Regions from separate parts of the Arthrobacter sp. P1_C12_2 genome, predicted to be linked through region 2. Evidence: riboswitches for the same ligand, from Rfam matches in the RefSeq annotation. Region 2 holds a riboswitch; each other region holds the start of a gene.

Region 1 (3,266 bases), on a different contig from region 2:
CGGGCTGCGCTGCTCTCGCCGCTGCTGGCGCTGCGCGCGGGCAAGGGGGACTGGGACAGGTTCGTCCGGCACGCCAACGCGGTGCTCGGCGGCCCTGGCGGGCCGTTCGACGCCGACGCTGACGCCGACGCCGAGGGGCGTGCGGCCCGGGACGCGGTCTCCCGGGTCCTGGCAGAGATGGCAAAGCGGAGGCCGGAGCTGCAATTCACGCCTCTTGGAGATTGACGATCCGACCCAACTACCGCCGATCGGCTGTAGTTCAGATATTCAGACTTTCGGATCTCCCGGACCGCCCGGATCGCCCTGCCCGACGGCGCTGCCGGCTTCCCCGGACCTGCCCCCGGTATTTGCCGGCAACGCGAACGTCCTGGCCGCCCGTGACCCGGCCACAGCGCCCGCGGCGATGGTGACCAGTGCACCCACCAGCAGGGCAGCGGCCTCCCCGGGGAGCAGGACCTGCAGCTGCGTGCCGATGCTCGCCGCCGCCACCGGCACGCCAAGCTGGGCCGCCGACAGCACCCCGAGGGGCAGCGGGAGTCCCAGGAACGCCAGGCCGGCGTGCGTCAGCAGGGCCCCGGCTCCCAGGGCCAGGCCGAGGGCAATCATGTCAGGATGCCCGGCCAGGTCCTTGAGCGTCAGCGATGCACCCAGCCAGACGAAGAACACCGGGCCAAGGAAACCGTCGCTGAGCGCGAACAGTTGCCGGGCCAGCCGCCTCGGTTCGCCGACGGCAGCCATCACCAAACCGAAGGAAAAGCCGGCCATCATCACCGACACGTTGCTGTACGTCGCCAACGCGGCGAGTGTGAACAGCACGGCCAGCTGGATCCGTAGCTCAAGGGCAAACTTGCGGTTTTCCGAGAGCCGGTGCACGCGCCCGCGGATTCCTCTGCCCTCCAGCCAGCGCAGCACAAAATAGAGTGCCACCGCGCAGCCCAACACCGTCAGTACGCCTAAAGCCGCGCGGCCGGCGTGGGGCGGGTCCACCAGGAGCGGCAGCGCCACAATGCAGGCTGTGTCGGCGATCGCCACCTGCGCCGTCATGGCGATGACATCAGGGCCACCCAGACGCAGGGAGTCGACGACGGGAAGCACCAGGGCGGCCGACGAGGACGCCAGCAGCACGATGTAGAGGGGAGCATGTCCAGTCCCGAACAGCAGTCCGATGCCGGTTCCGACTGCCACTGCGGCCGCGGCGGCCGCAATGGCCCGGCGGGAGCCGCTGCCGAGGGCGGGCCGGATCTGCGGATCCCTCACCGGAACATGGGTGCCGGCTACAAACATCATCAGCGCAAATCCGATGTTGGCCAGCAGGCTGAACGTTGGGTCCGCGGGGTCCACCAGGGCCAGTCCCGAGCGGCCGATCGCGATGCCGGCCAGCAGCTCACCCAGCATCACCGGCAGCCGCCAGCGCACCGGCAGGGCCAGCAGGGGGCCAGCCAGGGCCACGACGGCGATCAGCGCCAGGGACAGAAATGTCACGGCTCGCCGCGGCCTGCCTGCCCCGGACCCGACCGCCGCTCCACCACCGCGTAGGCCTTCCCGTCCAGGAAGGCCCAGTCATTGACCACCATGTACCCGAGCGCGTCCACCCGATCATTCAGAACGTGCTCGTCGAAGCCTCCATCGCGCGGTTCCGCGTCCCATGTGGTCACGTGGACGTCCCCGCCGTCTAGGATCAGCAGCTCGGTGTTGATGTCGAAATCCTCTTGGGGCTGTTTGCTCAACTGGCAGATGGCGACACAGTGGCTGTTCATTTCGGGCCTCCGCTTCGGCGTGGTGCTGATGGCATCATCCTATGTTCGGAATAGGCGRCGCCCTATGGGCAATTCGGGGACGGCACAGTGCCCCCGTTACCTGAATGTGACATTCGGGTGCGGTTCGCGCTACGGTTGATGAGTGCCTGTTGTCTCCGATACGGGCGCTCCCCAGCCGATTGCCTAACTCTGCCGCGGCCCGGGGGTAACTCGCATCAACGTCCGGCAGAGACGGGGAAACCACTTTTGATCTGCTGATATGCAGGTCTTGGGGTGAAGCCGCACAGTGCCCGCCACGACGGGCCCGGGAGTGCGGCCGGGTGCCTCCCATCCGAATCCGACAGCTCACCTCGCAGGCATTGGGAGAGGCTACATTTTTCATGACTTCAGTCAATACTTTTGCGCGCCATGCCGCCGTCCTCGTCGCCGCATCCGGCCTGGTCCTGACCAGCGGAATGGCCGCCAACGCAGCTACTGCGCCTGTGCAGCGTGACTCCGCCCCGGCGTCGAATATTAACGTCAAGGGACAGGTCAGCGCCCCCGTCAGCGCCGATTCAAGCGTCAAGATCAGCTTCGAGCGCCCCGCAGTCGATTCTGTCGCCGCGCCGGTCATCGAGCAGCCCGTTGCGCCGGCGCTGGCTCCCGCAGCAGCCCCGGCAGCAGCGCCCAAGGTGGCAGCCAAGGCAACCGTCCAGGTGCAGGCCGCTCCGGCCGCAGCTCCGGCTGCAGCCCCGGCCGCTGCCGGTGGACGCAACGCCATCATGCTCTCGGCCGCGTACAGCCAGCTGGGCATCACCCAGGACTGCACCGCCATGGTGGAAAAGGCCCTTGGCGCTGCGGGTAAGCCTGTTGGCGACATCGGTCCCCGCGCGTTCCTTGGTCTTGGAACCGTTGTGGCCACGCCGCAGCCCGGCGACATGGTGGTCCAGTCCGGCCATGTGGGCATTTACGCCGGCCACGGCCAGGTGGTCAGCGGCGGCATGAACGGCTCGAACCAGACGATGGTTCACCCGCTGTCCTGGCTCACCGCGACCGGTGGCGTGACCTTCGTCCGCGCCTAAGCCGCACGGCCCCTCCCGGGGCCAGGCAGGCCGGGAAGACCGGCGATCGATTCCCTTGGGGGCAATCGATCGCCGGTCTTTCCTGTCTCCGCCGTCGGGGATCCGGGATCCGGGTGGGCGTCTTTCCCCGGCACAGGATCCTCAGGGATTCCCGCTCCCACTGAGCGGAAGCGTCAACTTCATGACGGTTCCCTCGTCGCCCGTCGCGGCCACCTCCACGGTGCCGCCGGCAGCGACGGCAATCTCACGGACCAAGGCCAGGCCGATGCCAAAGCTCCGCTGTCCCTGTGAGCTGCCGTTGCCGGCGGTCCTCACGAACCGGTCAAAGATCCGGGCCTGATCGACGCCGGTGATTCCGGTCCCCGAGTCCGCGACGGTGATCACGGCGCGTCTGTGCTCGACAGAGGTCGTGATGGACACGTGGCCGCCCGGAGGCGTGTGGGCCAGC
Region 2 (3,266 bases):
CGCGAAGTTCTTCTGCGGCGCAAAGTAGTACACGTCGGACTCCGCCACGTCCACGTCCAGCCCGCCCGCGGCCGAGGTCGCGTCCACCAGCACCAGGGACCCCTCGTCGGCGCCTGCCACGCGCTGGACGGGGGCGGCAACGCCGGTTGAGGTCTCGTTCTGCGGCCACGCGTAAACGTCGACGCCGGCCTCCGCCCGGGGGGTGGGGCGGGTGCCTGGTTCGGCCTTGATGATGGAGGACTCGGCGAGGAACGGCGCCTTGTTGGTAGCCGAGGCAAACTTCGAGCCGAACTCGCCGAAGGACAGGTGCTGCGCCTTGTTCTCCACGAGTCCGAAGCTGGCAATGTCCCAGAACGCGGTGGATCCGCCCACCCCGAGCACCACTTCATAGCCGTCCGGGGCGCGGAAGAATTCGCTGAGGCCGCTGCGTACCGAGCCGACCAGGTTTTTCACGGGTGCCTGGCGGTGCGAGGTCCCCAGCAGCTTCGACGATGCCGCGGCCAGGGCGTCCATCTGTTCCGGCCGGACTTTGGACGGGCCGGCGCCGAACCGTCCGTCCTTGGGCAGGAGGTTGGCGGGGATCGTGATGCTGGTGTCGCTCACAGTGGCTCCAATTTTCGGCTGGTTCGTAGCGTGGCTGGGAGGTGGCGGGCAGGGATGGCTACACGGACACCCTTTTCATTCTGCCTGTTTCATTCTGCCTGACAGCCCCCGGCGATACGGAAAAAGGCCTGTCACAGTCCGGTCATTGAGACGCACGGGAACGGCTGGCCGGCGGAGGCTGGGACCGGGCTCCGGGCCGATCGAAAATTATCCGGAGTAATTCAAAATAGGCTAGGCTAGCAGCTGACGTACGGCGGTTCCCGCCAGGGCGCATCCTGCATGCAGCCCGCACGCGGTACGGTGGGAATGACGCTAGGACTGCGCTCGAGGAGCTGAGCTGAATGACGGATCTGATCGATACCACGGAGATGTATCTTCGGACCATTCTGGAACTTGAAGAAGAAAACATCGTTGCCCTCCGCGCCCGCATCGCCGAACGGCTCCGGCACTCCGGCCCCACTGTCTCCCAGACCATCGGCCGGATGGAGCGCGACGGGCTGGTGATTGTTTCGGGCGACCGGCACCTTGAGCTGACCGAAACCGGACGGAAACGCGCAATCGGCGTTATGCGCAAGCACCGCTTGGCCGAACGCCTCCTCGCGGACGTGATCGGGCTCGACTGGGCCTACGTCCATGAGGAAGCGTGCCGCTGGGAGCACGTCATGAGCGAACGCGTTGAGCGCAGAATTTTCGAGATGCTCAACCACCCGACAGTCTCACCCTACGGAAACCCGATTCCAGGGCTTGCGGATCTGGGCGGCGTGCCCAATGGCGCCCCCGCGGACAGGGCCGTGAACCTGCTGGAGGCCATGGCCGGCTACGGTGCAAGTTCGCGGGTCACGGTCAACCGGCTCGCGGAGCCGATCCAGGTGGAACCGGAGCTTCTGGCACAGCTCGACGAGGGCGGAATCAGGCCTGGCGCGCTGGTTTCGCTGGAGCGGGTGGGGGAGTACATCTCGGTCCGCGTCCCCGATATCGAGGGCGCCCTGGAACTGCCGCCCGAGGTTGCCGCGCATGTCTTTGTAACAGTCGCCTGACCAGCCACAATGCGCCGGTCATGGGACGACCCATGAGTTGTGCACAATTGCGATTACGGATTTATTACCGGGCGGCTTAATCGCCTATAGTTAGTGCCCAGTACCGATACCAAAGCGTTACCTGATCCGAAGCCGAGCCCTGCCAGCGGATCAGTCGCAGAACCACCTTCTGGCAGGGGCGGGGGAACCACTTTCGGCTGCTACTTCGGCAGCCTCGGGGTGAAGTCCGTCAGCGGCAAGCAGCTTCCACCGAAGAATCCCCTGGGGATGCCTCTGTGCCTGGCTGCTTGCAACGGCGGACCGGGTCTTTGATCTCTCTGACCCGAATCCGACAGCTAACTTCGCAGGCTCTCCAGAGAGGAACCGTTCTTGACCACCCAGACCGCCAGGGGCCGTCGCCGCGCGACCGGTCCCGCTCCGGAGCCGCGTCCTGTCGTCGAGCACATGGCCGAACGCCCGCGTGACGTGCACCGCGATGAACGGCGGCGCCGGCGCAGTCCGTTCCGTCAGGTAACGGAATTTGCCGCGGCCAGCGGAGTAGGGCAGAAGGCCGGGATCGCACTGGCCGCAACTGGACTGGTTCTTACCGTGACGGTCCCCGTCACGAGCCCGGTGATGGCTACAAACGCCGGATCCGGGGCTCTCTCGGCTGCCGTGCAGCCGGATGTCACGGCTGCCGCGGCTGCAAAGGTTGACTTCAGCCGCACCGCCGTCACCACAAAGGGCGATCCGGACGGGAAGCTCAAGCAGCTGCTGAGCGCCCAGTCTGTGGGCACCATCACCCGCGCGGCATCGGCGGGCACCCTTGGTGCGCCGCTGGACCAGTTGGTCACGGCCTCGCCCTTCGGCTACCGCGTCAGCCCCATCACCGGGGGCGCGGGGGAGTTCCACCGCGGCCAGGATTTCGCCGCCCAGTGCGGCACGGCGGTCCACGCAGCCGCCAGCGGCACCGTGACCTTCAACGGATGGCATCCCTTCGGCGGCGGAAACCGTGTGGTCATCGACCACGGCAACGGCCTGGAGACCACGTACAACCACCTGTCCTCGGCCTCGGTCCACGTCGGCCAGAAGGTATCCCGCGGTGACGTCGTTGCGATGAGCGGGACCACCGGCGCCTCCACGGGCTGCCACCTCCACTTTGAAGTGATGGTCAACGGCGACGTCGTTGACCCGCTCGGATGGCTCTAAAAAGACGATGGGCTGCTCTCATCTTCTTGTGACACGCCGTGATCTGAATGTGACATTGAATCCAGACTGCTGTAGGGTTTGAAGCACGCCAACTTTTCCGAAGTTGGCGCTCTTGAGTGGATTGCCTAGCTCTGCCACCGCTCAAGGTCCGTTCGCATTACATCGTCTGGCAGGGGCGGGGGAACCAATTTTGGCCTTCGAAAGAAGGCCTTGGGGTTAAGTCGCAAAGCTTCCCAGGAAGCAGCGCGGCCGGGTGACTCCCATCCGAATCCGACAGCTCACCTCGCAGGCATTGGGAGAGGCTACTTTCGTGTCTTCACGCCACAATTCTGCGCGCATGCGCACCGGCGAGGCTCTGTCGAGCCCGCTGGAATCCACATCACGTGCCGCCCTTGCCGGCGCCCGGATTGGATCACGTTCCGCAGGCTCAATCTCTAC
Region 3 (3,266 bases), on a different contig from region 2:
GCCTGGCTACGCACAAAGGGTGTGGGCCAGTAACTGCCGCGGCATGCCCGGGGGCGGCTGGGATAGGCTCGCTTGGGACCGGAACAAGCATTGATTCCAACTGTAAGGGGCGGGGAATTCCTTGGATCTACTGGGCGGCATGGGCCGCGACGAACTCCGCATCTTTTCTTGGGTTGCGGCCACCGTCTTCGCGCTTGTGGCCGGCGTCTGGCGTCCGCGCAGGCTCTATTGGACTGCGCTTGGTTCCGTCCTGCTCTTCGCAGCCCTCAACGCGGGTGCCGGGATCTACGTCCTGAACCATTTCGGTGATTCGCGCTGGTCTGCGGGGGGAGAACCGCCGCTGAGCGCTCCGTCGTTTTCCGGGACGCCTGTCGTGGGGCAGTTTCTGGGCCCCCTGGACTCCGCTCTGAACGGAGTGGTCGGTGGGGTGAACGAGTTCCTGGCATTCAAGCAGGCACTTCCCGTAGCGCTGGACTTCCTTGCCGCGTCCGGCTGGGCCCTGCTGGTGTCCTTCCCGCTTGCCATTCTCGCCGCCGGCATCAGTTTCGCCGTGGCCAGGCGCCGAACGGCGGACTTCGAAAAATACCGTGCCACCGTTGACCTCCTCAAAGATGAGCTTGAGCAGGTCAAACGGCAGATCTCGTCAGGGAATTCCGTCTACACGGCACTCCCTGCAGAGGACGAGGTCACTGATGTGCGGCCCAGACTGACGCGCAACGTCCGGTGAACACTGCCGCCATTCTCGGCTAACAGTCACACACAGAAAGCCCCGGATCCGTGCGGATCCGGGGCTTTCTTTTGGGCCGGTTAGTGCCGGTTTAGTACCAGTTGTGTGCGTAGTGGAAGTTCAGGGCGCCGCAGGGGGAACCGTAGCGCGACTTGACGTAGTTCAGGCCCCAGTTGATCTGGGTCCGGTAGTTGGTCATGTAGTCGGCGCCGGCGCTCGCCATCTTCGTGGCGGGCAGGGACTGGACCACGCCGTAGGCGCCGCTGCTCGCGTTCGTGGCGGTGGTCTTCCAGTCAGATTCCTTGGTCCACAGCTTGTGCAGGCACTGCATCTGGCCGGGTGCCCAGCCATAGCTGCCCAGCTGGGACGCGGCGTAAGCCTGGGCCCCGGCGGGATCGTCGACGGCAACCGGTGCCGCTGCGGGAGCGGGGGCTGCCTCGGGAGCCGGGGCAGGAGCCGGTGCCGCTGCGGGAGCGGGGGCTGCCGCGGGAGCCGGAGCAGGAGCAGGTGCTGCCGCGGGAGCAGGTGCGGGGGCGGCTGCCGGGATGGGAGCAGCGGGGGTGTGGATCAGCGCTTCGACTGACTTAACCTCCGAGATCTGGGGAGCCACGTTCTTTTCCAGCGTAGCGGTCAGCCCAGCCACCTGGACCCGCTCGAAGTTGAGCTTGGCCAGCGGGTCGGCAATTGTGGCCCTCTGGCTCGCAACGTTCGCCGTGTGGGGGCCCGGCTCTGCCGCCTGGCTGGCGGCGCCGCCACCCAGCAGCAGCGCGCACGCGGCGGTGACGACGGCGGCACGGCGGCCGGTGATGCCGAGCCCGGTGCCCAGCCGGGACAGGGCGGAGGCCTGCGTGGCTGGTTCGGCGCGGTGGCGCGACTTGGTGGAACGGGAATGGGAATCGCCGTCAGGGCGCGTTTGTACCTGGAAATCAGTCATGGTGGCCTCTCAACGCCGGCGGAGTTAGCTGTCGGGTTCGGATGAGGTCATCCGGCCGCACGGAAAATCACGTGTCGGCTTCACCCCGAGGGCGCATGAATGCAGAATGCCCGGGAACTCTGGGTCCCCCGCCTCTGCCTGGTCCAGCGGAATCCGGGAAGCGGCAGAGTTTGGCGTCCGTCCGGATATGCGGCACCAATGGCGGCGCACGCTAAAGACGCTACAGGACCCAGCCACATAAGTCACATTTTGGTAACAGGAGTCACAGCGCCGGGGTGTCGGCTTGCGCTGGATTTACCGGCACGGCCGGCCCGGCGTTCTGTGGCTGGTTACGCCGCCGGCGGCGCCGCGGGCAGCCGCACGGCGAACTCCGTGCGGCCCGGCCGGGACGTGACCTCGACGGTTCCTCCGTGGGCCTCCACGATCGACTGGACAATGGACAGGCCCAACCCGCTGGTGCCCTCGGAAGTCGGCGCGGCAGTCGCCGTGCCCTGACCTCCGCGGCTCCCGGAAGCGGCGCCGGAAGCCGAGCGTGCGCCGGCCCCGAACCGGGCTCCCGCCGTCGCTACGGCTGAGTTTGCCGGGATAGCGGCGGGGTTGGTGCGCGCGGCGTCGGCCCGGGCGAAGCGGGCGAAGACCCGGCCGATGAATTCCGGAGCGATGCCGCTGCCGTTGTCCGTCACGGTGACCACGGCGCTGCCATCAGCCGACCGCATGACGCCGGTGACCACCTTGGTCCCGGGATCCGTGTGCTTGCGTGCATTGGACAGGAGGTTGGCCAGGACCTGGTGAAGCTGGGTCGCATCACCGCGCACCACCACGGGTTCGTCCGGAAGCTCCAACTGCCAGACGCGGTCCGGGGCCATGACCTTCTCATCGCTCACCGTCTCGATGGCCAACTGGGTGAGATCGACGTCGGAGATCTTGAGCGGCTGTCCCTCGTCCAGGCGGGCCAGCAGCAGCAGGTCCTCCACGAGGGTGGTCATCCGCTCGGACTGGCTTTGCACGCGGGCGAGGGATTTCTCGCCGTCGGGGGTGAAGTGCTCGGTCATCCGCATCAGCTCCGTGTAGCCGCGGATGGCCGTGAGCGGGGTGCGGAGTTCGTGCGAGGCGTCGGCGACGAACTGCCGCACCTTCATCTCGCTCTCCTGCCGCGCCTCGAGGGCGTTCGAGACGTTGTCCAGCATCTGGTTCAGCGCGTAGCCCACGCTGCCCACCTCAGTTCCGCGATGGGCCGCCGACGCCGGGACGCGCACCCCGAGCGCCACCTCGCCGGCGTCCAGCGGGAGACGGGAGACCTTGGTGGCCACCTCGGAGAGCTGTTCCAGCGGCTTCATGGTCCGCCGGATCAGGGCCGTGCCGGCCAGGCCGATCAGCACGAGTCCGCCCGCAGAGACCACCACCATGGTCCACACCAGCGAGGCCAGGGTGCTTTCCTTTTCCGCCAGCGGAAGCCCGGTGACAATCACGTCGCCATAGGGTGCCCGCACGGCCGTGAGCCGGTACGCGCCGGCCGAGAGGGTCCGGTCCACGGGCGCACCGTTCGGGGTGAGCGCCAGCAGGACGGCGTTGTCGTCGGGGGAGAGGCCCCTGCGGGTGGCGTCC

What was found. A riboswitch is a leader RNA that binds a small molecule or an ion and turns the genes downstream of it on or off. The one in region 2 is predicted to bind cyclic di-AMP.
Region 1: another riboswitch for cyclic di-AMP. It lies ahead of AC1DZQ_RS06710 (hypothetical protein); the one in region 2 lies ahead of AC1DZQ_RS18245 (M23 family metallopeptidase).
Region 3: another riboswitch for cyclic di-AMP. It lies ahead of AC1DZQ_RS11570 (aggregation-promoting factor C-terminal-like domain-containing protein); the one in region 2 lies ahead of AC1DZQ_RS18245 (M23 family metallopeptidase).

Annotation. Positions count from the first base shown of each region.
Region 1 is NZ_JBFUAF010000004.1:187,534-190,799, forward strand. Features, by position in the region: gene AC1DZQ_RS06695 (DNA alkylation repair protein) at 1-225, shown strand, start outside; gene AC1DZQ_RS06700 (cation:proton antiporter) at 268-1,482, opposite strand; gene AC1DZQ_RS06705 (hypothetical protein) at 1,479-1,757, opposite strand; cyclic di-AMP (ydaO/yuaA leader) riboswitch at 1,928-2,130, shown strand; gene AC1DZQ_RS06710 (hypothetical protein) at 2,138-2,818, shown strand; gene AC1DZQ_RS06715 (sensor histidine kinase) at 2,960-3,266, opposite strand, start outside.
Region 2 is NZ_JBFUAF010000020.1:22,329-25,594, forward strand. Features, by position in the region: gene serC (phosphoserine transaminase) at 1-603, opposite strand, end outside; gene AC1DZQ_RS18240 (iron-dependent transcriptional repressor DtxR) at 945-1,640, shown strand; cyclic di-AMP (ydaO/yuaA leader) riboswitch at 1,791-2,005, shown strand; gene AC1DZQ_RS18245 (M23 family metallopeptidase) at 2,010-2,828, shown strand; cyclic di-AMP (ydaO/yuaA leader) riboswitch at 2,965-3,134, shown strand.
Region 3 is NZ_JBFUAF010000009.1:72,656-75,921, reverse strand. Features, by position in the region: gene AC1DZQ_RS11575 (hypothetical protein) at 122-727, shown strand; gene AC1DZQ_RS11570 (aggregation-promoting factor C-terminal-like domain-containing protein) at 819-1,661, opposite strand; cyclic di-AMP (ydaO/yuaA leader) riboswitch at 1,661-1,820, opposite strand; gene AC1DZQ_RS11565 (HAMP domain-containing sensor histidine kinase) at 1,991-3,266, opposite strand, start outside.